One region of the Cytobacillus gottheilii genome, then DNA from elsewhere that is predicted to be linked to it. Evidence: riboswitches for the same ligand, from Rfam matches in the RefSeq annotation. Region 1 holds a riboswitch; the other holds the start of a gene.
What was found. A riboswitch is a leader RNA that binds a small molecule or an ion and turns the genes downstream of it on or off. The one in region 1 is predicted to bind FMN.
Positions count from the first base shown of each region.

Region 1 (8,322 bases):
AAGTTAGATCAACTTCTTCATTACCGTTTAAATATATATTTTCCATTTATTGCATTTTTTTCTTTAGGAAGTGTTGGGCCTACAGGTGCTACTGGCAATATCGGACCCGTTGGACCGACTGGTGTCACTGGTGCCACGGGCGGAACCGGACCCATTGGACCGACTGGGGTCACCGGTGACACGGGCGGAACCGGACCCATTGGGCCGACTGGACTTAGAGGTCCCACAGGTCTTACTGGTATAACTGGAGCTACAGGTAGCACAGGACCCATTGGATCTACCGGTGTCACCGGTGCCACTGGCAGTATTGGACCTGTTGGACCTACCGGCGTTACTGGCGCCACAGGTAGCATCGGACCCGTCGGACCTACTGGGATCACTGGAGCCACAGGCAGCATCGGACCCATTGGACCGACCGGCATCACTGGAGCCACAGGCAGCATCGGACCCGTTGGACCTGCTGGGGTTACTGGAGCCACAGGCAGCACCGGGCCCGTTGGACCGACTGGCATCACCGGCGCTACGGGTAGTATTGGACCCATCGGACCTACTGGGATCACTGGAGCCACAGGCAGCATCGGACCCATTGGACCTACCGGCATCACTGGAGCTACAGGCAGCATCGGACCCATTGGACCGACTGGGGTCACTGGAGCTACGGGTAGTATCGGACCCATTGGACCTACCGGGATTACCGGAGCTACAGGCAGCATCGGGCCCGTCGGACCGACTGGGATCACCGGCGCTACGGGCAGCATTGGACCCATTGGACCTACCGGCATTACTGGCCCCACGGGCAGTATCGGACCCGTTGGACCTACTGGCGTCACCGGTGCCACGGGCAGTATTGGACCTGTTGGACCGACCGGCGTTACTGGAGCCACAGGTAGCATCGGACCCGTCGGACCGACTGGGGTTACCGGCGCTACGGGCAGCATCGGACCTATTGGACCGACCGGCATCACTGGAGCCACAGGTAGCATCGGACCTATCGGACCGACCGGCATCACTGGAGCCACAGGTAGCATCGGACCCATTGGACCTACTGGGGTCACTGGAGCTACAGGAAGCATCGGACCCATTGGACCGACTGGGGTCACTGGAGCTACGGGTAGTATCGGACCCATTGGACCTACCGGGTTCACCGGCGCTACGGGCAGCATCGGACCCGTTGGACCGACTGGTGCCACTGGACCAATTCTTGCTACACAAGGCTTTTCAGCTCTCACGTCAGCAACGGGAGTAAACTCTTCAAGGCAGATTGGCAGCTGGACAGTAGCTGCACCTTATTTTGGAGATCCAAATTTCAATCCTGCAACTGGTACTTTCACAGTCCCTTCAACAGGTAGATATTCCATATCAGCTACAATAAATTATCAAACTACAGCTGCACTATCCGTAAGTCTTGATACAGGGGTTAATCCAGCATTTTCTGTTGTCAGAATTAATACTAGTACCAGCTTGATAACAGGATTATTCCCTATCGTAAACTTAAGCCTAGTGCTACTTTCCATACGTACCATTTTAGGAAACGGCACTGTGACCCTAACAGGAGAAGTACAACTAAACGCGGGTGATACAATTGGATTATTTTATTTAGCAAACGGGTTAACACTGGGATTAAACTTGGGAGGGGCTTCTGGGGCTGGTATTGTCTTCTCAATGATCCGGATTACTTGATTAATAATGTAGAGCATTACTATATTCTATCCTTTGATTACTGCTAAATTCTACTATTTGTGGATATTAAAAGAGCATTGAATAAGCCTTCAATGCTCTTTTTTCTGTAAGTATTACCGGCTAAAACCTGTTTTTAATTCCTTCTCTAAAACCAGGTAAATTCAAGAAAAATTGATGTGTTCAATCTTTTAACCTCATTTTCCTTTTTACCTCTATTTCTCACTTAAAAATTCTTCATTAAATTCGCCATTTCAATAGCTGCTGTTGCCGAATCCCATCCTTTATTTCCTGCTTTTGTTCCTGCTCTTTCAATCGCTTGCTCAATTGTATTCGTTGTTAGTACACCAAAAATAACTGGTATGCCCTCTTGCATATTGATTGCAGCAACTCCTTTAGATACCTCACTGCAAACATAATCAAAATGAGGAGTAGCTCCGCGAATAACTGTTCCGAGTGCTACGATGGCATCATATTTCTGAGATGCTGCCATTTTCTTTGCAACCAATGGAATTTCATACGCTCCAGGCACCCACGCCACCTCAATATTGTCATCACTTACGCCATGTCTCTTTAAAGCATCTTCAGCTGCTCCCAGCAATTTACTTGTAATAAATTCATTAAACCTGGAAACTACAATTCCTATTTTTAGATCCGTACCTATTAAATTACCTTCATGTATAATTGTCATTTATATTCTCCTCGAATTTTAATTTTTCCGTTCAAATATATTATCTTTTAAAAAAGGTGTCCCATTTTTTCTTTCTTCACTTGCATATACAATGCATTCTCTTCTCTAACCGGCATCTGAATAGGCATACGGTCCGTCACCTTCAATCCATGTCCTTCAATTCCCGCAATTTTTCTTGGATTATTCGTTAAAAGGCGAATGGATGAAAGACCTAAATCTCGTAAAATTTGAGCACCAATACCATAGTCGCGCAGGTCAGGAGCAAAGCCAAGCTTTTCGTTTGCTTGAACCGTATCGTATCCTTCTTCCTGCAGCTTATATGCTTTCATCTTATTGACGAGACCGATCCCTCTGCCTTCCTGCCTCATATAGAGAAGAACTCCTTGACCCTCCGCTTCAATTTGAGCCATTGCAGCGTGAAGCTGCGGCCCGCAGTCACAGCGAAAAGAGCCAAATACATCACCAGTCAGGCATTCAGAATGTACTCTAACTAGGACATCTGACTCTCCTTTGACCTCTCCTTTGACAAGTGCAATATGCTCTTGGCCAGTCAGAACTTCAGTAAATGTCACCGCTCTGAACAAACCGAAATCGGTTGGCAAAGAAATCTCCACCACTTTTTCAATTAACTGCTCTTTTTGGCGGCGATAAGCGATCAATTCTTTAATTGTTAAAATCACAAGATCAAATTTCTCAGCAATATCTTTAAGCTGAGGTCCTCTCGCCATCGTGCCATCACTATTCATAATTTCGCAAATAACACCAACAGGTTCAGAGCCGGCTAATCTGGCTAAATCAACAGCTGCCTCTGTGTGCCCTGCTCGTTTTAATACCCCTCCTGTTTGGGCAATAAGAGGGAAAATATGACCTGGTTTTTTAAAGTCTTTCGCCATAGCAGAAGTTTCCATCATTTTTTGAACGGTTTCAGAACGTTCAAATGCAGAAATGCCTGTATGGCTAGAAGAATGATCAATGCTAATTGTAAAGGCTGTTCCATGAGAATCTGTATTTTGTGCTGTCATTAAAGGCAATTCAAGCTGCTCTGCCTTTTCTTCAGTAATTGGAACACAGATAAGCCCTTTGCCCTCCGTTGCCATAAAATTTATCATTTCAGGTGTTGCAAATTCTCCAAGTGCGATAAAATCACCTTCATTCTCGCGCTGTTCATCGTCCACGACAATGATGGCCTTACCCTTCTTTAGCTCTTCTATTGCTTTTTCCACTGAAGCATACATGCGTCCGCACTCCTTTTTATAAAAAGCCATTTCTTGTCAGCATTTCAGCTGTCAGATTAGTAGTTGTTGTATTTTCATAGCGAAGCAGTTTTTCCGTATATTTGGCTAACATATCACATTCAATATTTACGAGGTCACCCACTTGCTTAGATCCTAATATAGAGTCCATCTGTGTTGTTGGTATAAGGGAAATAACAAAGTGGTCTTCATGCACATCAAATACGGTTAGGGATGTACCGTCAACAGCAACCGAACCTTTTAGTATGAAGTAACGCTGCCATTGTTTTGCAATTCCAATTTCCAAATATAGAGCATTACCTCTGTGATTAATTCTATTAATTTTTCCAGTTGCATCGATATGGCCTGATACAATATGACCGCCAAATCGGCTGTTCGCCAGCATTGCTCGTTCGAGATTCACTTTACTGCCAACATATAAGGTATGAAGAGCAGTAGATTTTAACGTTTCAGGCATAAGATCGGCAGTGTAGGAATTGGTTTCATATGACGCAACCGTTAAGCAAACTCCGTTTACGGCAATACTGTCACCAATCTTTACATCTTCAAGCACCTTCTCACATTGAACAGTGAGTTTCATTGCGTCCTGTTCATGATGTATGCCTGAAATTATACCGATTTCTTCTACTATTCCAGTAAACAAGAAGCAGATTCCTCCTTTTGAAACTGTGCATGCAGACGTAAATCTAGTCCGAATGTTCGCATATCCAAAATATGCAAATTCTCACTATCTTTCATCCAGTTTCTTTTTTCGCTGCTAAAAAAGGATATTCCATTCCCAATAAGTTTTGGTGCAAGATATAAGTAAAGTTCGTCCGCCAAGTTCTCATCAATAAAACTCGAATGAACACGGCTTCCCCCTTCTACCAATAATGTCATCACACCAATACCGCCTAAATACTTTAATACAGACGGTAAAAAAGCCTGCGACTTCGGAATAACTTCTATATGAACAAAACTAGACTCGTATTGCTTAATTTGCTCTTCCAAAGGAACTTGTGTAAAAATAATCGTCTTTACAGCTTCGTCAGTTACGACATTTGCTGTATTTGGCGTCTGTAAGCGCCGGTCTAAAACAATTCGAATGGGATTCTTTCCACCATGGGGCAAACGGGTGGTGAGGAAAGGGTTATCAGCAATTACGGTTTGTGCACCTACTAGGATGGCATCATGGATATGGCGAAGATAATGGACATCTTCCCTAGCTTCTCTGGAAGTGATCCATTTGCTGTCTCCTGATGATGCGGCAATCCGGCCATCGAGAGTGGCGGCTGCTTTTAAGGTGACATATGGAGTACCGTATTGGATATAGTGAAAAAATGCTCGGTTTAAAAATGCTGCCTCTTTTTCTAAAACGCCTGTGACTACTTCAATTCCTGCTTGTTTCAGCTGGGAAATTCCTTTTCCTTTTACTAAAGGATTCGGATCAGTACAGGCAATAACAACACGGCGAATACCGCTATTTATAATGAGATTTGTACAAGGAGGTGTTTTGCCTCTATGTGCACACGGTTCAAGAGTGACATAAAGATCTGCTCCTTTAGCACGATCATGCGCCATTGTAATGGCATGAACTTCTGCATGTGGTGTACCGGCTTTTAGATGCGCACCAGTACCTATAATCTGGCCATCTTTCACACAAACAGCACCAACAAGAGGGTTTGGAGATGTTTGTCCCTCAGCAGATCTCGCTAGGTCAAGCGCAATTCTCATATAATATTCATCATTCAATAGCACCCCTCCTTTTAGAAAACGGCAAGCACAAATTAGAACAAGGACATACTGAAGAATCCTCTTGCAGGAAGAATGACAATTCCTTTTCTTCTGCAAAAGATAAACTAATCAGCAAATAGAAACAACTTAAAAAAACACTTAGAAAGTTGTTTTAACTAGTCCCATGATCTCTTGGCCAGCCTCTGCAAATAACATATAGCAAATAAAAGCTTAATCTTATATCCATTCGGAAAAGACCAGCTTCTCTAAAAGAGGGCAGATTTCACCTGAGCATTGTACATATAAAAGACAACTTCTCCCATCCAGACTTTCACTGTCGGTGCCGGATTTACACCAGCTCCACCGAATCCAAAGGAATCCGGGTCACGGACTAACGAGGCATGCACGCTCGATCACCGCCGGTAAGGATTTCCACCTTGCCCCGAAGTGTTTTCTATGTACGTTTATAATTTAGCACATATATTCACAAAATCATATTTTTTTACTCATTTTAGTAAATGTCATAATATTCACACGCACCGGGAAACTAATCTGAACTCCACATAAAACATGCACAAAAAAAACCGCCAACTGCAGCTAGGCGGTCATCTCTTACATTAGATTAAATTTGGTGGAATCTGTTCATCTCTTCCTTTTACAACCGCTGGAGGTGTGTCAAAAATATATTCTGGAGCAGGCTTTAACTTTGGTTTATTCGCAAGAGGGACCGGGTTTTCTACATAATTAAATGTTCCAAGTCCATCCATGCTCTTACCGTGTGCCCAACGTCCTGTTGCACTTTCGTTTCCTTCTGAGAAGTTAAATAATGTATAAGCAACTTCCTGCTTTTCTAATTCACGCGGGAATGTACTAGGTACGACAACATTTTCTTTTGCTTCTAATTCTTTAATAGCTGCAATCCATTGATTTTGGTGCATCGTATCACGAGCAATTAACCAGGAAAGCATATCTTTAACTCCGCGATCATTCGTAGCAGCATAAAGTCTTGAAACCTGCAGACGCCCCTGTGACTCTGCTGTTAAATTCATTCTAAAATCAGCCAATAAGTTACCGCTAGCGATAATATAATTTGCTGTCCAGCGGTTACCCATAGCGTCTGCAGGCATGGCACCTAACCCAGAAACGATGGCATGCTGCGGGTTCATACCGCCTAAAATAGCACCAATAACCGGATCTTTGGCAGCAGTTTCTAAATCGCCAACAGGCGCTCCATCCAAAAGGCGTGCGATCATTGTTGCAAGCATTTCAATATGTGCAAGCTCTTCTGCACCAGTATCCATTAATAAGTCTTTATATTTTCCATTACCTCTTAAATTCCATCCCTGAAATAAATATTGCATGGCTACAGAGATTTCACCCCATTGACCGCCAAGCACTTCCTGAAGCTGACGAGCAAAAATCGGATCAGGTCTTTCCGGCTTTGCATGATATTGCAGTTCTTTTTTATGAAAAAACATAGACACACCCCTATTTATTTGTCTTAACAGAAGCAGTATATTGTAGCATTTAAATGGATGTGTATGTCCCGGGGAAACAAACCTTCTGAATCATTCAATTTCTTCATAATTATTCCTAAAGTTATAATTTTATAGAAAAACTGAGTATTTTCGTCATAAGTTGCTGTTTTCCACGAAAATTCGACTTAAACGACCTCTGCTAATTTTTTTGCAGGAATATAAAATGAATAGAAAGACCTATAAAAGTGGAGGAAATCTTCAATATGACTGTTGAACATGTTGAATACAATGGAGAGAAATACGAGGTACTCTTTAAATATCAATCTGGATACTGGGAACTGCTGGACCACCAGACCGGACAGGTGATCCTTGTTCATCATTCCGAAATAAAAGGAACTCATCTAAAGTGATAAGCTCCGTAAGATTTAATACATTATATATTTTTAAGAAAACAAAAGAATCTGCCCTGTTTTTTGTAAGGTAAAAGCGCGTAAATCGAGTGAGATCAGTTCAGCGATTACTTAATTCTTAATTTTTGCCCTATATAAATGGTATTCACGTTTTTCAGCGTATTCAGAGCACTAATAGCCTGAATAGAAGTTCCATATTTTACAGCAAGTTCTGAAAGTGTTTCACCTGCTGCAACAAGATGATAAACAGCCTGTTTGTCTATAGGTGCATGATCGTTGGGATTAATCCAGGAACCGGGTACCCCTTTTGTCATAGTAATATTAATCATCCCTTGGCTTTCATTAAAAACAATATATGTTCCTTCCTTAATGACCGTCCTTTGACTTGTACGTGATTTGGCATTGTCAGCTGTGAAGTAACCGGGGATAGCTTGTACAACTTTATAATATTTTTGAGATTGTGAAGCTGGCGTCTGAATCTGAGAAGGATGAATAGCAAGGTCATATTTTGTAAGGTTATGAGATTCAATAATGGTAATCAGCTTTTGTGCATAGTCAGGGTCTGTAGCATAGCCTGCAGATTGGACAGCATTGGCAGCAGTACGATAATTACTCTCCCCAATAATGAGTTTATATTTATGTCGATCCCAGGATACTCCTTTTAAATAGAGATTGGCCAGATCTTGAAACGACTCATACCAGCTTGGATACTTTCTGAATGCAGCCAGTATTTCTACCTTTTGCCCTTTGACTACTTCCCAAGTCGGCATTTCCACAGACTGGCCGTTGTACGATCCCTTAATGCCGAATAAGTTCTTCCCTTCTTTTGCAAGCTTACTCTTTCCCCACGCGGATTCTAAAATAGCCTGGGAAATTAACAAAGAAGCTAAGATATTAGATTCCTCTTGTACTCGCTTGGCATACGGAGCAATTTCTGCTATAAATGTCATTCAAAAACCTCCTTTAATTCTATAATATGAAAATTAAGTGAAAACAGACAGGGTAATTAGGAAGGCATTTGCCTCTTTCTATTAAACTGCGTAATGAAAACCTGCCATTTTGATATACCCCTTCTTCACCCCCCACAAGAAAAAGCCGCT
Region 1 covers NZ_CP071709.1:3,614,681-3,623,002, forward strand. Annotated here, with positions in the region: gene J1899_RS17895 (collagen-like protein) at 1-1,680, shown strand, start outside; gene ribH (6,7-dimethyl-8-ribityllumazine synthase) at 1,904-2,368, opposite strand; gene J1899_RS17905 (bifunctional 3,4-dihydroxy-2-butanone-4-phosphate synthase/GTP cyclohydrolase II) at 2,416-3,603, opposite strand; gene ribE (riboflavin synthase) at 3,620-4,264, opposite strand; gene ribD (bifunctional diaminohydroxyphosphoribosylaminopyrimidine deaminase/5-amino-6-(5-phosphoribosylamino)uracil reductase RibD) at 4,249-5,352, opposite strand; FMN riboswitch at 5,642-5,788, opposite strand; gene J1899_RS17920 (manganese catalase) at 5,952-6,812, opposite strand; gene J1899_RS17925 (hypothetical protein) at 7,076-7,222, shown strand; gene J1899_RS17930 (glucosaminidase domain-containing protein) at 7,330-8,172, opposite strand.

Region 2 (8,322 bases), 720 kb from region 1:
ATTGATTTAAAGGGATTTTTAAGACTTGTCCAGCTTGAATTTCATTGCTTGAAAGGCCATTAGCCTGCTTAATGATTTCTACTCCATCAGGAGAACCATAATAATTCATGCTGACCCGAAACAATGTTTCACTTGCTTTCACAGTATGATAGACGATTTTCCCTTCTGCTGGTTCACTATTTTGCTTATTGCTCTCATTTGTAATTTCGTCTTGCTGCTTATCGGTGTCGTCTGCTGGCTCTTTTGGATTGTTCTGTTCAGGTTTATTAGAAGAATCAGGTTCAGAGGGCTGTTCAGCAGGATCAGCTTTCTGATCTTGATCCTCCGTTTGCTGCTTGTCCTCCTCTGGCTGTTCTTCTTTGTTCTCGTCCATTTGTTCATCTATTTCAAAAATCACTTCATTTTCATTCTCGTTGTTTTTCCCGTAATCAAACGTCTCAAAGCCTGAAGAAGCTGTCGTCGTTTCACTATCTCCCCAATTCGCATACGTGTAAACAGTAAAAATAATAATTGGAAGCAAAATAAAGAATAGAGCAAGCAGCCGAATCACTGGGTATTTAACTTTAATACCTTTTTTCGTCTGCTTGTTTCTGTGCACCCTGCTCCGTGGAGGAAGCTCCTCTTTCACGACATCTGTTTTCTCAGCAGCTTTTTTGGTAATCTTTTTTCGCAGCCTTTCTGCTTGATCTCTATATGGACCCTCTTTATTCATAAATCATCCCTGCCTATACTGAAGTATTCGTGTTTTTTCCATACTTAATAATGACCCCAAGTAAAAAATCAATCAAAAAGTGCATGAAAATAGTCACAAATAAATTTTCTGTTATAACATAAATATAACCAATAAAAAAACTGAGTGCCACAATATTTAAAAATAAATACCAGTGAAATAAATATCGAAAATGAATAAGGGCAAAAACAGCGCTTGAGATAATAAGCCCAAAATGAGTTTGTATGACACCGCGGAAGAGGATCTCTTCGCTTATGGCCACCACAAGTGAAATAACTGCGATGTGCCATACTGGACGCTTGCTGAAAATTTTTGCATTCAATCCGCCATCATCATAATAAGATTTCGGCAGAATCTTCATCATGATAGTATCAAAAAGAACAACAAGAATACCCGCTCCGCCGCCAATTAACACGATTTCTTTCATATCCCATTTAAACAGAGCGAACATTTCACTGTATTTGTCAAAAAATATCCACGCTAATAACGCTGAAAGTGCTAGCAGAATAACTTGCGTCAAATATAGGTGAAATACGAGCTCACGATCAGAAATTTCCTCCAATAAATCACTTTGGCGATTCTTCAATGCTCTCCCTCTCGTTTCTTCAGCAGTATGTCTGCCAATCTTTCTTTCCAGTTGACCTCTTTGTGTTTGCTTTCTGTATTTTCTGCTTCTATGCGCTCAAATGGCACTATCGAAAATCCGCAATGATCACAGCAATCATTCATCTGCTGCTGCTCCGACTCTTCAAAGTAATCAAGCAGCTGAAGTCTTCTGCACTTTTCCGAACGGATCCAATTGACCATTTCTTCAATTTTACTTTTTTTACTATCCAGACGTTCCCTAATAAAGTTTTTAAATTTAGAACTGAACACTGAGAAGTCATTTCCGTTAGCCAGGCAATTCTTTAAGTAATCAAGAGTTAATCTAAGCTGAATTTCATTCAATCCGCAAATCAATGATAATTCTTCTTCAAACTCTGTCACATTCTGAAGGGTTGGTTTTTGTTCATTCAGCCAGTTTTCAAGAAGGGATATTTGTGATTCATCCGGCAGCTCTCCTTCAATTAACTGATGCTGAAGCATTTCATCTCCCGCACTATAAAGCATAAATGCAATAGAGGGATGACCATCCCTCCCGGCTCGGCCAATTTCCTGCACATACGATTCAAATTGCATCGGCATATGAAAATGAATGACATATCGGATATTTTCTTTATTGATTCCCATCCCGAAAGCACTTGTGGCACATATAAGATCCAGCTGCCCATGAAGAAATTGCTGCTGAATGAGCATTCTAGTCTCCTGCTCAAGACCACCATGGTATGGCATCACATTTCCGACTCCCTGCTGTTTTAAATCAGCAGCTATTTGCTCTGCCAATTTTTTACTTGAAAAGTAAACAATACCGGGTCCTTGTAATCTTTTTGCAAGTTCAATTAAGCGATCCCTTTTTTCCCGATAATGCTGAAAGTGCTCTACAGCAATTGTAATGTTAGGTCTGTTAACAGAATAAATAATTTGTTCGCAATCCTGAAGTGAAAGTGAATGAATGATATCGGCACGGACTTCACTTGTTGCCGTTGCTGTCAGGGCAACTGTCAGGGGATTTCCCAGCTGCTCGCGAATATAACCCAGCTTTAAGTAATCTGGTCTAAAATCATGACCCCATTGCGATATACAATGAGCTTCATCAATAACAAACAAGGCGATATTTAAACTTTTCATTCTTGCTAAAACATTTTCTGTCACCAGCATTTCCGGTGAGATAAAAATAAATTTAAATGTATTTAATTGTCTTAAAGCATTCAGCTTTTCATCAAACGATAAAAAAGAATTAATGGCAATGACACTTTTTTCTCCATTTATTTTCAGCTGATCAACCTGATCCTGCATTAAAGAAAGCAAAGGGGACACAATAACTACTTGTCCATTTAGCATATAACCTGGCAGCTGATAACAGAGTGATTTCCCTGTACCTGTTGGAAGCATAGCCAGCGTATTTTTCCCTGCTAAAAGGGTGGTAATAACTTCTTTTTGACCGCTTCTGAAATGGCTATAGCCAAAACGTTCTTTTAATACTTCTTCAATTATCATAGTGAGTCACCAAATACCGCAAGCACTAACCTTATTTCAAAATACTGTGCATGCGGAACAATCGTTTTAATATGTTTTAGCTGTTTCGATGTTACTTTTTTTACTGCTTCTGCTATTTCGGCCACATTTTTATCAGTAACAAATCTTCCTATTTCAAAATCAGGCTTGTTGAGTGCAAGTTCGACAATATGGTCCTCTATTGTGTTTCTCTTTAGCTTTCTAAAAGTTGCTATTTCTTCAATTGTGAAGCCCTGCTGCAATAATTCTTCCGTTCTTTGCGCAGAGACGGTCATCGTAAATTCAGTTTCAGCAGACTGTATTACTTTATTCAGCAATGGCAATTGAACAGGTTTCTCTTTTATCACCGTAAGCATAGTATGCAGAATACTTTGAAACTGCAGCTCAAAATAATCCTGGTCCATTGAATACTGTAATGCTGCCTGTTCTTTCGTAAGACCAATTGTCTCCGCTCCGGTCAGCCTGCTGATCAAAAACTCCGGCTGTATACTTGTGCTATTTTCTAGACAATCGACCACTTCATTAAACACTTTTTGGGCAAGAACTTGCCTGTCCATCTTCGTGTCCTGTAAAAACTGTTTAAGCCATAAATGTGTTTCTTTTTTACGCTGAATCGGCAAATATTTAGAATTGCTATACATGAGGTTTGAAATAACCTGTACGAGCAATGAAAGTCTTTCCCAAAATACAACAGATAGCTGATGATATTTCCAGCCGTTTAAGTTTACAGGCAGCGGCTGCTTTTTTAATTGTTCCTTTAGTGCCTCTCTGCCCAGGTCTGTAAGACGATACTGAGAAGGTTCATATTCTAAAATCCATATTTCCTTTATCATTTCTGACAGGTGCTGATCAAATTGCAGCCTTGTCATAGAAGGATATACACGAAAAAATGGTGTGAGCTGAAAAAGAAAAGCATCTTGGATCGTTTGGGAGGATTTTTTACCGTTTAATAAATGGAAAACTGAATAGACGGTGCGTTCATCTGCTATTCGGTGGAGGCAATATAGGATAATGCTCTTTTTATAACACCCAAACATTGTATTGTATCCCCTTTTCAAATTTCGTATAAATTAAAAAGTGAACAGTTATCTTTTAAACCGTTACGATCATTGTATCATGAAAGAAAAAGGGTTGTTTAATGTAAGCGTTTTATTCGTTTACAAAACACGAAAACCCTACTGTGATAAGTATTCTCAACATCTTTTTATTGAAAAGTTGAAGTTTCAGTTTTACAATAGGAATGAGGGACGAGATTCTGCAGCGCGCAGAAGAACAAGATATATTTCTTTTTTTAATTCATTCAGGAGGTTTTTTTAAGATGGCTAAATATACAATCGTTGACAAAGATACATGTATCGCATGCGGGGCTTGCGGAGCTGCTGCTCCAGATATTTATGATTATGATGATGAAGGCATTGCCTTTGTTACATTAGATGATAACCAGGGTACGGTTGAAGTTCCTGATGTTCTAATGGACGATATGATGGATGCTTTTGAAGGCTGTCCAACTGATTCTATTAAAGTGGCAGATGATTCCTTTGAGGGAGATCCGCTTAAATACGAATAAAAAAGGTTTCTTCTAAAATCTCCTTTCAGCTGAAAGGAGATTTTTCTTTTTAAGGTGTAAATAAAAAGAGCAGCTTCTTAGGCTGCTCTTTTTACATTTAAACGGCACTTTTAAGTGTATTTTGACTTTGTTTGGTTATCCATACACTCATTTTAGAGTAAATCAGCATAAATACGGCTGCAATCAATAATCCTTTGATGATATTAAAAGGCAGGATCCCCGTAACAACCATTGTCCGCATTTCAGGAGCAGACATCGCAGGAAAATTCAAAAAGAATGTGTACGCCGGAAGAATCACTATATAATTGAGTACGCTCATCATAATCGCCATGATGATTGAACCCGAGATCAGTCCAATTGTCATTCCTTTTTTCGATTTAAGACGATTGAAAATATAGTAAACGGGAAGAACAAATAAGATTCCAGCAAGAAAATTCGATATATGTCCAACAGGAACTCCAGTAGCACTTCCTGTCATAAAATAATCCAGAATATTTTTAAATAATTCAACCAAAATGCCAGCCAGCGGTCCAAAGATTAATGCAGCGATTAGTGCAGGAATATCACTGAAATCAATCATTAGAAAGTTTGGAAATGGCGGCAGCGGGAAGTTCAGCAGCATTAATACATATGCGATACTGCTCAGCATTCCAATTGCTACATAAGCTTTTACATTCAATTTTTTCATTTTTTCCTCTCTCCTTTTTAGGCTATCTCTCCTAAAGAAGAAAGGTTCAGCAAAGTAAGCGGCATTAAAAAACCCCCAAGTGTGTACTTGAGGGAGAAATAGGCACGCTTTAATAAACGCTCAAAATCCTGCATTTTTTGAACGCTTGCGGAACCTCCATCTTCTCCCATCCAGACTGTACTGTCGGCTTTGGAATCGCACCAAATCCTGCTTAATTTAACGTATGGCTTGTGAGTGAAGTGCATCATCACACCATACAATCAGGCTCGCGGGCTTAAAGCATTGTGCTTATCACCGCCGGTCGGGAATTTCACCCTGCCCCGAAGATAGACCATATTAAATTATCATACAGGTACATTATACTGAAGAAAGATCCTTTTGTGAAGAAATAAATCTCAGACCAAGTATTTTAACTCTTTAAAGCGTTTCCTTTTTACATTAGTGCATAATTTAAATTGACAGACTATTGGCGTTCTTGTAAAATAGTCAAAAAAATCGCACTCTCCAGGGGGATCTTATGTATACCGTATTAGTTTCAGATGCTATAAATGCTGAAGGACTCAAACCGCTTCTCGACATGCCTAATCTAGAAATTATTCAGAAGAAAAGTGATGATCCATCCGTTCGTCTTGAAAGCATTGATGCTTTGCTTGTCAGAAGTGCTACTAAAGTTACTGAACAGCTGTTGGATCAAATGCCTAACTTGAAAATTATTGGCAGAGCAGGAGTAGGCGTAGACAATATTGATGTTCCGGCTGCCACTAAGAAAGGGATCGTAGTCGTCAATGCACCAGACGGCAATACAATCTCAACGGCGGAGCATACCTTTGCTATGATGGCTTCGTTAATGAGAAGGATTCCACAAGCTTATGTAAGCGTAAAAAACACAGAATGGAAACGCAGTACATTTGTTGGAACGGAGCTTCATGGAAAAACATTAGGAATTGTTGGATTAGGCAGAATCGGAGCAGAGCTTGCTAAACGCGCCAAGGCTTTTGGCATGACGATCACAGTCTTTGATCCATTTTTAACTAAAGAACGTGCAGCTAAACTTGGCGTTGAATCCGCATCACTAGAGCAGTTGCTTCAATCATCTGATATTATCACCGTACATACACCACTCACTCCAGAAACCAAAGGACTTATTAATTCTAAAAGCTTATCACTCACCAAGAAAGGCGTATATTTCTTAAATTGTGCACGCGGAGGTATTATTGATGAACTCGCTCTCGCTGACTATATTGGGAGCGGACATGTAGCTGGTGCAGCACTTGATGTTTTTGAATTAGAACCGCCCGGAGAGCACCCGCTTCTTAAATTTGATCAAGTCATTGCCACCCCTCACCTCGGGGCATCAACAAAAGAAGCTCAATTAAATGTAGCTACACAAGTTGCAAAGGAAGTCCGGTTATTCCTTGAAGATATGCCTGTTTCCAATTCAATCAATTTACCTGCCATATCAAAAGACTTATATGCTAAGTTGCAGCCTTTTCATCAGCTCGCTAAACAAATGGGAGCGATCCTGTCTCAATGTGTAAAAACCGGTATTCATGAATTGAGCATCACCTATTCTGGATCGGCAACAGACTTAGAAACACCATACTTAACAAAAGCGCTAATTTCCGGCTTTTTCAAGAACAGAATTGATGCTTATGTAAATGAAGTAAATGCCCTGTTAACAGCAAAAGAGCGCGGCATTACAATTGGTGAAAAAATCTCTGTAGACGCATTTGGCTATTCTAATTGCATTACGGTGACAGCTAAAGGAGAAGACTCGGCTTTCACTGTAAGAGGAACATATATTGATCATTATGGTCCTCGAATTGTTTTTTTAAATGGCTTTAATATTGACTTTCTCCCAGATGGAAACCTTCTATATATTCAGCATATGGACCGCCCTGGGGTCATTGGCCGCGTAGGAAAAATTCTGGGTGACTTATCAGTCAATATTGCCACCATGCAAGTTGGCCGGAAAGAAGCCGGTGGAGAAGCGATTATGGTCTTATCATTTGATAATCCAATAGAGGAACAAACATTATCCGCTTTATCTAAGTTAGAGGACATTGTATCCATTAATTCCATTTTGCTTTAGCAGTTTACCTTTAACAAAAGCTAAAAGCGCGCCGCAAATATGCAGCGCGCTTTATATTTTATTTCCTTCTCAATCCGTCTCGTTAGCCAATCGGGTATTCTTTTCTTTCTCCCTTTGAAAAAGTCATAATTGATGTATAACCAATCTCTTTTGCAAGTTTCAGAGCTTGATCAAAGTTCGCTCCGACATGTTCTGGAAAATGGGCATCTGATGATAAAACAATCGGAATGTTTTTCTCGAAGCATTTTTGCAGCAATCTAGGATCTGGATATATTTCGCCAACCGGTTTTCTTAACCCGGCCGTGCTGATTTCTACACAAGTCTTTGACTTCGCTAATGCATCAGTTGCCCGTTCATATTGCTGAAGTAAAAATTCTTCATCATCTGGTACATATTTAAATATTTTCACTAAATCAAGATGACCGACGATATCAAATAAATTAGACTCTGCCAATGTAACAACCTGGTCAAAATAAGCCTTATAGACTTGTGCAACGTCTCTTCTGTCCCATTCTTTTCTGTACTCAGCTAAATCAATGCCGAAGTCACCGACCCAATGAATGGAGCCAATCACATAATCGAAATCATAGCTTTTGATAAATTGCTCCATTTCTTTATGCTTTCCTGGAGTATAATCCATTTCTATTGACATTTTGACATCTATATCACGTTTCCAAGCCTGCTGAAATAAAGCTTCATAGTCTTTCATATCGTAATAGCGTCTTTCATTTACCCATGGATTCTGTAATATATCAGCCGTCTGGTAAAAATGATAAGCATGTTCTGAAATACCAAAGCTTTCTATTCCATGTTCTTTTGCCTTATCTGTAAATTTTGTTAAATAATCTAATGATAGCGTTCCGTTTTCCAAATGATTATGATAATCCGTGAGCATGTAATCTCCCCCTTAATTTAGACATCATTATACGCTTATCAGAAAAATCAGGCAATGGACAAGTTTGATTTTCTCACTAAAAAACTCCTGCTCTGTTGAAAAACAGCGATCGAGCAGGAGAAAAAAGGTTAATTTGAGATCATGATTCTCTCATTTATTTGAATTGTATCGTCATTTAACATATTTAAATCTTTTAACTCTTGTACTGTAAGATTCTTCTCTTCAGCAATAGAAG
Region 2 covers NZ_CP071709.1:2,895,685-2,904,006, forward strand. Annotated here, with positions in the region: gene J1899_RS14325 (LysM peptidoglycan-binding domain-containing protein) at 1-712, opposite strand, end outside; gene J1899_RS14330 (CPBP family intramembrane glutamic endopeptidase) at 726-1,316, opposite strand; gene J1899_RS14335 (RecQ family ATP-dependent DNA helicase) at 1,313-2,827, opposite strand; gene J1899_RS14340 (YpbB family protein) at 2,824-3,882, opposite strand; gene J1899_RS14345 (ferredoxin) at 4,164-4,412, shown strand; gene J1899_RS14350 (ECF transporter S component) at 4,510-5,100, opposite strand; FMN riboswitch at 5,255-5,432, opposite strand; gene serA (phosphoglycerate dehydrogenase) at 5,618-7,192, shown strand; gene J1899_RS14360 (histidinol-phosphatase) at 7,275-8,087, opposite strand; gene J1899_RS14365 (peptidoglycan DD-metalloendopeptidase family protein) at 8,216-8,322, opposite strand, start outside.
Region 2: another riboswitch for FMN. It lies ahead of J1899_RS14350 (ECF transporter S component); the one in region 1 lies ahead of ribD (bifunctional diaminohydroxyphosphoribosylaminopyrimidine deaminase/5-amino-6-(5-phosphoribosylamino)uracil reductase RibD).